Rubinisphaera italica: one gene and its partner. The protein of the gene in region 1 interacts with the protein of each later gene in a pairwise test. Links are inferred from orthologs where the notes say so. Each region holds a gene or a part of one and is shown on either strand. Other genes may lie near its edges.

Evidence for each region. The genes of interacting proteins can lie anywhere in the genome.
Region 2: the proteins of priA (region 1) and Pan54_RS05035 interact in binary tests that used the Escherichia coli proteins (3 or more experiments, as listed by UniProt). The link is inferred for Rubinisphaera italica from one-to-one orthologs.

The regions. Positions count from the first base shown.
Region 1 is NZ_SJPG01000001.1:6,154,165-6,158,995, reverse strand. Bases 1,057-4,123 are described here. They hold priA (replication restart helicase PriA), read left to right. Parts: upstream 1,057-1,444; coding sequence 1,445-3,802; downstream 3,803-4,123. Other genes in these bases: Pan54_RS23585 (DUF1552 domain-containing protein), read left to right, coding at 1,057-1,179. In the rest of the region: more of Pan54_RS23585, read left to right, coding at 1-1,056.
Region 2 is NZ_SJPG01000001.1:1,308,990-1,312,764, reverse strand. Bases 1-2,894 are described here. They hold Pan54_RS05035 (single-stranded DNA-binding protein), read left to right. Parts: upstream 1-1,142; coding sequence 1,143-1,646; downstream 1,647-2,894. Other genes in these bases: dnaB (replicative DNA helicase), read left to right, coding at 2,463-2,894; rplI (50S ribosomal protein L9), read left to right, coding at 1,822-2,331; rpsF (30S ribosomal protein S6), read left to right, coding at 617-1,048; pth (aminoacyl-tRNA hydrolase), read left to right, coding at 1-388. Outside these bases: more of dnaB, read left to right, coding at 2,895-3,775. UniProt on the Escherichia coli protein: Plays an important role in DNA replication, recombination and repair. Binds to ssDNA and to an array of partner proteins to recruit them to their sites of action during DNA metabolism. Acts as a sliding platform that migrates on DNA via reptation.

The DNA of each region.
Region 1 (4,831 bases):
GCAGAGGACATCATCCCGAAAGGAAACCTGGGAAATGTGATGACCTCTCTCGGAAAGCAGGATCCCAACTTCAGCGTCAAACCACTTACGGAATTGACTCCCACAATGCAGCCGCTGGATGGGTTTCAGCAGAAGATCAATCTGATTACGGGCATGGATCGGACGTTCCAGCAAGGGACTGACGTGCATGCCCAATGTGCATCGTGTTACCTGAGTAGTGCCGAACCTTATACCATAAAAGGGACGGCCTGGCCGTTGAATCGGACTCTCGATCATCTCGTCGCCGATCAAATTGGAACTCAAACTCCATTCCCGACACTCGAATTCAGCTGCAACAGTCATCGCGATAATAAAGAATCGATTTATTTCGACAACATCTCCTGGTACGGCACCGGACATCTGGCTCCTTCGATCCGCGATCCCCGAAAAATGTATCGCCGTCTGTTTTCGACTCAGGAAATTGATCAGTATCGAGACATCACCGATCTGGTCCTCGAAGATGCCCGCGCGATGCGAAAACAACTGGGCTCAGCCGACCGGGAGAAATTTACCGAGTACTTTGAGTCGATCCGTACCATTGAACTGCAGATGGATCGACTGGAGAAAATGAAGGCGGAACTCTCGCTGGTTAAACTGGATGAACCTCCTGAAGCGTACCTGCCTCGCGGAGAATATATTCGTCTGATGGGTGACTTGATGGTGGTTGCTCTGCAGACCGGATTGACCAATGTCACAACCTTCATGGTTGGTCCTGAACGCTGGGACACGCCTTATAAATTTGAAAGTCTGTTTGACACCCCTCGCAGTCATCATCAGATGTCGCACAATCAAACCAAAATGATTGACGACCTGCTGAAAGTCGATCGCTTCCACATGGAACAGTATGTGTATCTGCTCAAAAAGATGGACTCAATTCAGGAATCCGACGGCTCCACATTGCTCGACAACACCTTGTTCACATACGGCTCCGGGCTGGGAGATGGTTCCACACATCAATACAACGACCTTCCGATTATTGTTGCAGGAGGCGGAAAACGCGTTTATTCCGGTCAGCACATCAATATGCCGGAAGGGACACCGCTGTCCAATCTCTGGCTGACTCAGGCTCAACTGCTGGGGCTGCCGATGAAAAGATTCGCCGACAGCACCGGACCGATTGCTACATTGATCGCCGGATAAATTTCTTCAATGGGTAGCACGTCCCTGAGCATCGCCAAGAGTGTGGTCATCCGTTATTGCCACGACCTCACTTCGTTCTGTGACGTGCCCCCAGGAACTTGCTTACACAAAATGCATTTCACGCAACAACTCATTGCATTGTTGAACTACGGCGACTGGCAGTAAGTCGGCTAACCGTTAAGATGAATTGAACGAGTTAATAATCCGTCAATGTGCCTAAAGGAATATCGTTTCCAGATTCTGATCTGGCACGAGGTCATCGCGAGTGAGCCGACAACAGAATTTATTTGAGGATGCCGCCGAGCTGAAATGGCAGCGGGCTGATCGGGAAGATCAGTTGTTTGCGGCGATCGTGTTCAATCGGCCGATGGAAACCGTGTATCACTATCTCGTCCCGCCCGCATTACGGGAAATGATTCGTCCCGGCCAGCGCGTGCAGGCTCCGTTTGGTCGTGGAGATCGTCCGACTATCGGCTTTTGTGTTGGCTGCGAACAGGGCCCCCCCGAAGCGATTGCGAAGCGGAAGAATGTCAAAGAGCTGATCAGCATTCTCGATCGTGAGCCGATCGCCGACGCAAAAATGCTCGGCCTGACGAAATGGATTGCCGAGTACTATCTTTGCTCCTGGGGACAGGTTCTGCATGCGGTCATTCCCGCGGCTGTCAAAAAAAGTGCCGGGACACGGCAGGTCAAACTCGTGGAAATCGATCCTGAGGTCTTACCAAATCTGGAAGACTTGAATCTACCTGCCAAGCAGCGAGCGGTGATCGATGTGCTGCTCGATGCCGGCGAACCTCTGCCGGTTGGCGAAATTACTCAGTCGGCTGGATGCGGAACGTCTCCCATCAATACCTTGCTCAAGAAGAACATCCTCACCGCGATTCGTGAAACGCGAATGAACTATGAGCCTCCTGAAAAGCTGGTGGCTCGGGAGGCTGACTTGATTCTGGCCGATCAGCAGCAGGCAGCATTGGATGCGATCACGCATGCGATTGATCATGGCAAGACAACCAAAACGCCGGAAATTGAAGAGGTCGCCGATCCAAGAAAAATCGATCATTACAAGGGCGATCAAACATTCCTGCTCCATGGCGTGACAGGCTCGGGGAAGACGGAAGTTTATATTCGCGCCATTCGGCACGCGGTCGATTTCGGACGGCAAGCGATTGTGCTGGTTCCGGAAATCAGCCTGACGCCTCAAACGATCCGCCGATTCCGCAGACGTTTCGATTCGGTCGCCGTGCTGCACAGTCATCTGACCGACAGTGAACGCCACTGGCAATGGCAGCAGATCGCCTCCGGAAATGTGCAGGTGGTGGTCGGTGCCCGCAGTGCGATTTTTGCTCCGACGCCCCGGCTCGGCCTGATCGTCATCGATGAAGAACATGAAACGACATTCAAGCAGGAAACGGTGCCGAGATATCACGCCCGCGAAGTCGCCCGCAAGCGAGCAGCGATGGAGGGGATTCCGCTCGTCCTCGGAACGGCGACGCCGATGCTGGAATCCTGGTGGTTGGCGAAGCAGAAAAGTTATCAGCTGATCAGCATGCCGAAACGGATTGAAGAACTACCGATGCCTCCGGTCGTGACCGTCGACACGATGAACGATCCCCTCATCAAACGAGGTCACAATATTGGACGGGCGCTCAAGAATGCGATTGATCAAACCCTGAAAAACGATGGGCAAATCATTCTATTCTTCAACCTGCGAGGATTTTCACCCGTGTTGTGGTGCCGTTCCTGTGGTGAAAAACTGAGTTGTCCGCATTGCGATACCAGTTTGACGTGGCACAAAGATCGCAAGCTCTGTGTCTGTCATACCTGCGATTACACAATACCAATGCCCGGCCAATGTCCAGCTTGTAAAAAACAAGGACTGCGGCATTTCGGAGCGGGAACACAGCGTCTCGAAGAAGAAGTCCGCAGTAAGTTTCCGGGAGTGACTGTCTTACGTATGGATAGCGACTCGATGCGGAAACCGGGAAGTCACGACGAGGCTCTCGAACGCTTTCGTCACGGCGAAGTCTCAATTCTGCTCGGCACCCAGATGATTGCCAAAGGGCTCGACTTTCCGAATGTCACGTTGGTGGGTGTCGTCGATGCCGATACCGCTTTGCATCAGATTGACTTCCGGGCCTCGGAGCGAACTTTTCAATTGATTTCCCAGGTCGCAGGCCGGACTGGTCGCAGCTCACGGGGAGGCCGGGTGCTGGTGCAGACGATGCAACCGGATGCCGAGGCAATCCGCTTTGCCGCCGAGCACGATTTCATCGGCTTTGCGAACCGGGAACTGGGACATCGTCTTGAACGTAAGATGCCGCCGCAAGCGGCACTCTTGCGAATCATTCTCCGCGCCAAAGATGAACCGCTCCTCGACACTGCCGGACTCGAAATGGTCGAAGAACTGCAAAAGCATGCGGAAACCCTGCCCGATAAATACCGCATCCTCGGCCCGGCTCCCGCTCCACTGGCGAGACACAAAGATTACTATCGCTATCAGATTCTCATCACAAGCACTTCCCACACCGCCATATGTGCTTTGATCGAAAAGTGCCGCAAGCAATTTGATAAACTGACAATGATTGAATACGCACTCGATGTCGACCCGCTGCAAATGCGATAAACACTTCACACGTTCATTCTTGAGCATATTCCAAAATCACCTGCAACGTTTGGCAGGAGCAAACTCAGTGTTTTACGGTCATTTGGAGTCCAAGCGACTGCAGAAACCATTTGAAAATGGTCTAATGGACTGTTCCAATTTAAGCTTCGGGTTGTGTACCACTGGCACCTTAATATTGAGTTGGAACAGAGCACTAGTACCTCAATTCATTTGATATTGTGGGTACAAGCGTTTGAGTTTGATACGAGCCTCGCTGGTTGTAAAGTGCCAGTCGACACCCGATTGGCTTTCGTTGCGATGGTTCATCCAAGCTGTCACTTCGCGGCTCAATGTTTCAATATCTCGGATGCGTCGCGTTAAACATTGTTTGGTCAACACGCTCAATTCGATCTCGGCGACATTCAGCCAACTCCCATGTTTGGGCGTGTATCGGATGTCGATCCTGTCGGCCAGGCGCTTCGCCTCAGCCGGTTCAAATGTTTCATACAACGCCCCCACGGTGTGAGTATTCAGATTGTCGCAAACCAGAATCACCATTTCCGCATTCGGATACTCTTCATCGAGCAACGCTTTGATCTCGGTGGCCCAGTCGCGACGCGTCTTGGTCGGACGCACGCTCACTTTTCGCCAGCCCGCTTTCGGTTCGGTAAACAGAAAGTGGTTGGCGGTTCCGTTTCGTTCGTACTCGTAGTCATATCGGGCAGGCTTCCCCGGTTCACAGGGAAGCGGCTGCCGGGTTTCTTTGATCAGTTGCATCGGTTGCTCGTCCATACACACCACCGGATATTCTTCGTCGTACTCCCACTGATAAATGTCCAGCACATCTTCCATCCGAGCAACAAACTCGCCATTCTCTTTGGCAGGAATCACCCAGCATTTGCGGCGATGAGGCTGCAACTCGTTTTTTTCAGCGTCCGACCAACTGTTGTCGGTGACACGCTCTCCACAATTTCCAACTCGACCATCCGATCGGCCAGTAACTCCAACGTCCAGGCCGCACGGCCTTCCGGCGCCTGGCTACAGGATGTT
Region 2 (3,775 bases), 4.8 Mb from region 1 along the record:
TCAAACCTACATGAATTTGAGTGGTTCTTCAGTCGCCTCACTTATTAATTTCCACAAACTTCCTCCAGAAGATATACTGATCATCTGCGACGATCTGAACCTGCCATCGGGACAACTCCGCTTGCGAGCCTCGGGTTCGAGCGGGGGGCAGAAAGGACTCAAAGATATTGCAGTGAAATTGAAGACGGAAGAATTTGCGAGATTAAGGTTTGGAATTGGGCGTCCCCCGGGTCGTATGGATGTCTCCAGTTATGTGTTGCAGAAATTTTCGGATGCAGAACTGACTGAGATTCAGATTTCGGTACAACATGCCGCAGATGGAGTAGAAACCTGGGTCAAAGAGGGTGTTGTGAAGGCGATGAATCAAATCAACTCGAATTCTGTCTGAGAACTTCGAGCGGAAATAAGGTAACGAGATTGATTCTTTGTGGATTTTCGTTACCCTACGGTTTGCAATTTGCTTGACTGCATTGCATAGAGAATACAGTATCCTTCACTGCTGAAGCAGTGGTGGTTAAATAAATGATTATCCACAGTGTGGATGGGTTAATGACTTCCCTCTAACAGTTTGCTCTGTAGCATGGGATGTTGCTGAAGTTCGATCGGGAGAGACACGTTGGCCTTACGTAGTTACGAAATTATGTTTCTGTTGGACAGTGGTAAATTTGCCACTGACCCAGATGGCGTTACCGCAGAAGTAAATACAATTTTAGACAAAGTCGGAGCAGAGGTTGTCTCAGCCCGTCCTTGGATGGATGGCAAACTCGCCTATCCGATTGAAGGACAACGTAAGGGATTGCACTACCTGACTTACGTCAAAGCCGATTCAGGACAAATTCAACAGCTGCAGCGTTTGTGCCGCTTGAGCAATGTTGTTTTGCGTCATATGTGCATTGTTCCACCAGAACAACTGTTCGACTTGATGTCGACATCACTCTCTGGTGATCCATCTGCGGAAGACGAAGGGGCAGAAGGAGAAGGAGAAGAATCAAAGGGTGACTCTTCTGAAAAAGCCTCCTCAGACGAAGAAGAAACAGCAAACGCTTAATTCCACCCGGCTGGCAAAAACCAGTTGGCTTGTGGGCAGGATCGATGATCGTTTAGCCGGATTTGTGCCGGATTAACGAAGAATGGGAGTTGCAATGGCCAGTTTTAATCGTGTTATTCTGATGGGAAATCTGACACGCGATCCTCAGGTACGCTATACGTCTGGTGGAACAGCAGTAACCGAAATCGGCCTGGCGGTAAATCGACAGTGGTTCGACAAGCAGACTAATTCTCGCAAGGAAGATACGACGTTTGTCGATGTAACCTTGTGGGGTCGTCAAGCAGAAGTCGCTGGAGAATATCTGGCAAAAGGTCGTCCAGTGATGATTGAAGGTCGACTGCAACTCGATCAGTGGGAAGATAAACAATCAGGAGAAAAACGCAGTAAATTGCGAGTCGTTGGGGAAACGATGCAATTACTGGGTAGTCGCGGTGATGGTGGTAGTGGCGGCGGAGGTGGTCGATCAAGCAGTGGTGGAGCACAATCCCGTCCATCTGCTGGTGGTGGCTCCTCTTCACAGCCTCACGACGATATGCCCCCTTCCCCTGTCGATTCCTTTTACGACAGTGGCCCCGAAGATGATGATGTTCCTTTTTAGGGAAGCGTTCCTGTCACTGGAATAAAAACAGGATATTTGAAACAAAATTAGCTAGAGTCAATGGTGTTGTCTATTCAGGGAAGCACGACAACGGAGTGTTTATTTCGGATTGACAACCTGATCAATAAAGCTCGTAAGAGCAATACTTTTCAAATTCGATGTTCAAGGTATTATTATGGTGCGTCAAGTCAAACGTCGGCCAGTTTATTCACCTCGCACCAGTGGTGCAGTTGAATTGATGCTCGCTGAAAATGTTTCCACATTAGGGAAACAAGGTGATATCGTTCGCGTAAAGCCGGGCTATGCTCGAAACTATCTGCTTCCTCAGGGATTGGCGACTATCGCCACCGAGGAAAATAAGAAGGCTGTCGAAGAGCACCGTGTCAAACTTGGAGAACTTGAGAAGCAACGCAAAGGCGCTGCCAAGAAATTGTCCGAGAATGTTTCGAAATACTCGGTCACCATCGAAGCCAATGCGAACGACGAAGGTCATTTGTATGGCTCAATTCTGGCTGCAGACATCAGTAAGTCTCTGATCAAAGCTGGTTACAAAGTCGAGCCGGAACATATCCGTCTCGATGGACCGCTCAAAGAACTCGGAATGTACACCGTGAAGCTGCAGTTGCACTCTGAGGTCTCTTCGGATGTCAAAGTCTGGGTTGTGCCCATTAGTGGCTCGAAGTAATCCCATCAGTCAAACAGCTCACTGAGTATGTGTTTGACTTGAAGGGTGCCGACCAGGGCGAATCAAACAGGATGTCGAGTTCGGCATCCTGTTTTTGCGTCTACTGTGATAGTCAGTAAAATGGAGTGAACATGTCGACCGATATGAAAAGTGCTGCTGCGGAGGGCTTACTCAGTAAACGTCCGCCAATGAACCTCGATGCGGAAAACAGTGTGCTGGGCTGTTTGATGCTCGTGAATGACACGGTCGATCAAGTTCTGGGCATCTTGAATGCTGATCAGTTTTATGATGATCAGAACCGTCGCATTTTTTCGACGATTGCTGACATGTTTGAACGTGGCGATCGAGGGATCGATGCCGTCACACTGGCTAATGAACTCGAAAAGCTGGGTTCATTGGAAAAAGCGGGAGGCGTGCCCAAGATCCTGGACATCATGGAAACGGTACCTCATGCCGCCCATGCTGAGTATTATGCGAAGATAGTACGGGAAAAATGGCTGCAGCGTCAGCTCATCTATACCTGTAACGAGATTCTGAAAGAGGCCCACCATTCTTCCGATGACATCAACGATATCTTGTCACGCTCTGAACAGAAGATCTTTCAGCTGGCCGAGCAGCAGGAATCGCTGACACGAAGTGATATGAAATCGATCCTGATGGAAACCTGGGATCGAATTAACAGTCGCCGGGACCAAGAAGGAACGGTTAGTGGCCTCAACAGTGGCTTTGTGGGACTTAATGAACTGACGAGTGGCTATCAGAAATCCGAACTCATCATTTTGGCCGCTCGCCCGAGTATGGGAAAAACAGCTTTTGTCTGTAACTCCACCCTGGCGGTTGCGGGACTGGCAAAAAGTGGAGTGTTACTGTTTAGTCTGGAACAGTCGAAAGCAGAATTGGCCGAACGTCTGCTGTGTATCCATTCGAAAGTCGATGGCCACAAAGTTCGACAGGGGGATCTGGATGAAATGGATCATCATGCCCTTCTCGAAGGCTCAACCGAATTGAGTCAGTATCCGATTTTTGTCGATGATCAGCCCGGTCGCACAATGTCGCAAATCGCAGCAGTTTCGAGACGCATGAAACGACAATACGATATCGGCATTGTGATTATCGATTACCTCCAGTTGATTGAAGCCGAAGACAAGAACCAGCCTCGTGAACAGCAGATTGCCTCGATCACAAGACGTCTGAAATTCCTGGCCAAGGATTTGGACATTCCCGTCGTTGCCCTGGCCCAGTTGAACCGAGGAGTTGAACAACGCGAAGATAAACGACCTCGACTTGCGGACCTGCGAGAATCTGGAGCGATCGAACAGGATGCCGACGTTGTGATGTTTCTGCACCGTCCGGAAGCCTACGATCCCGAAGATCGCCCCGGTGAAGCCTTCGTGATTGTCGCCAAAAACCGAAGTGGTCCGATCGGAGATGCACACCTGACTTG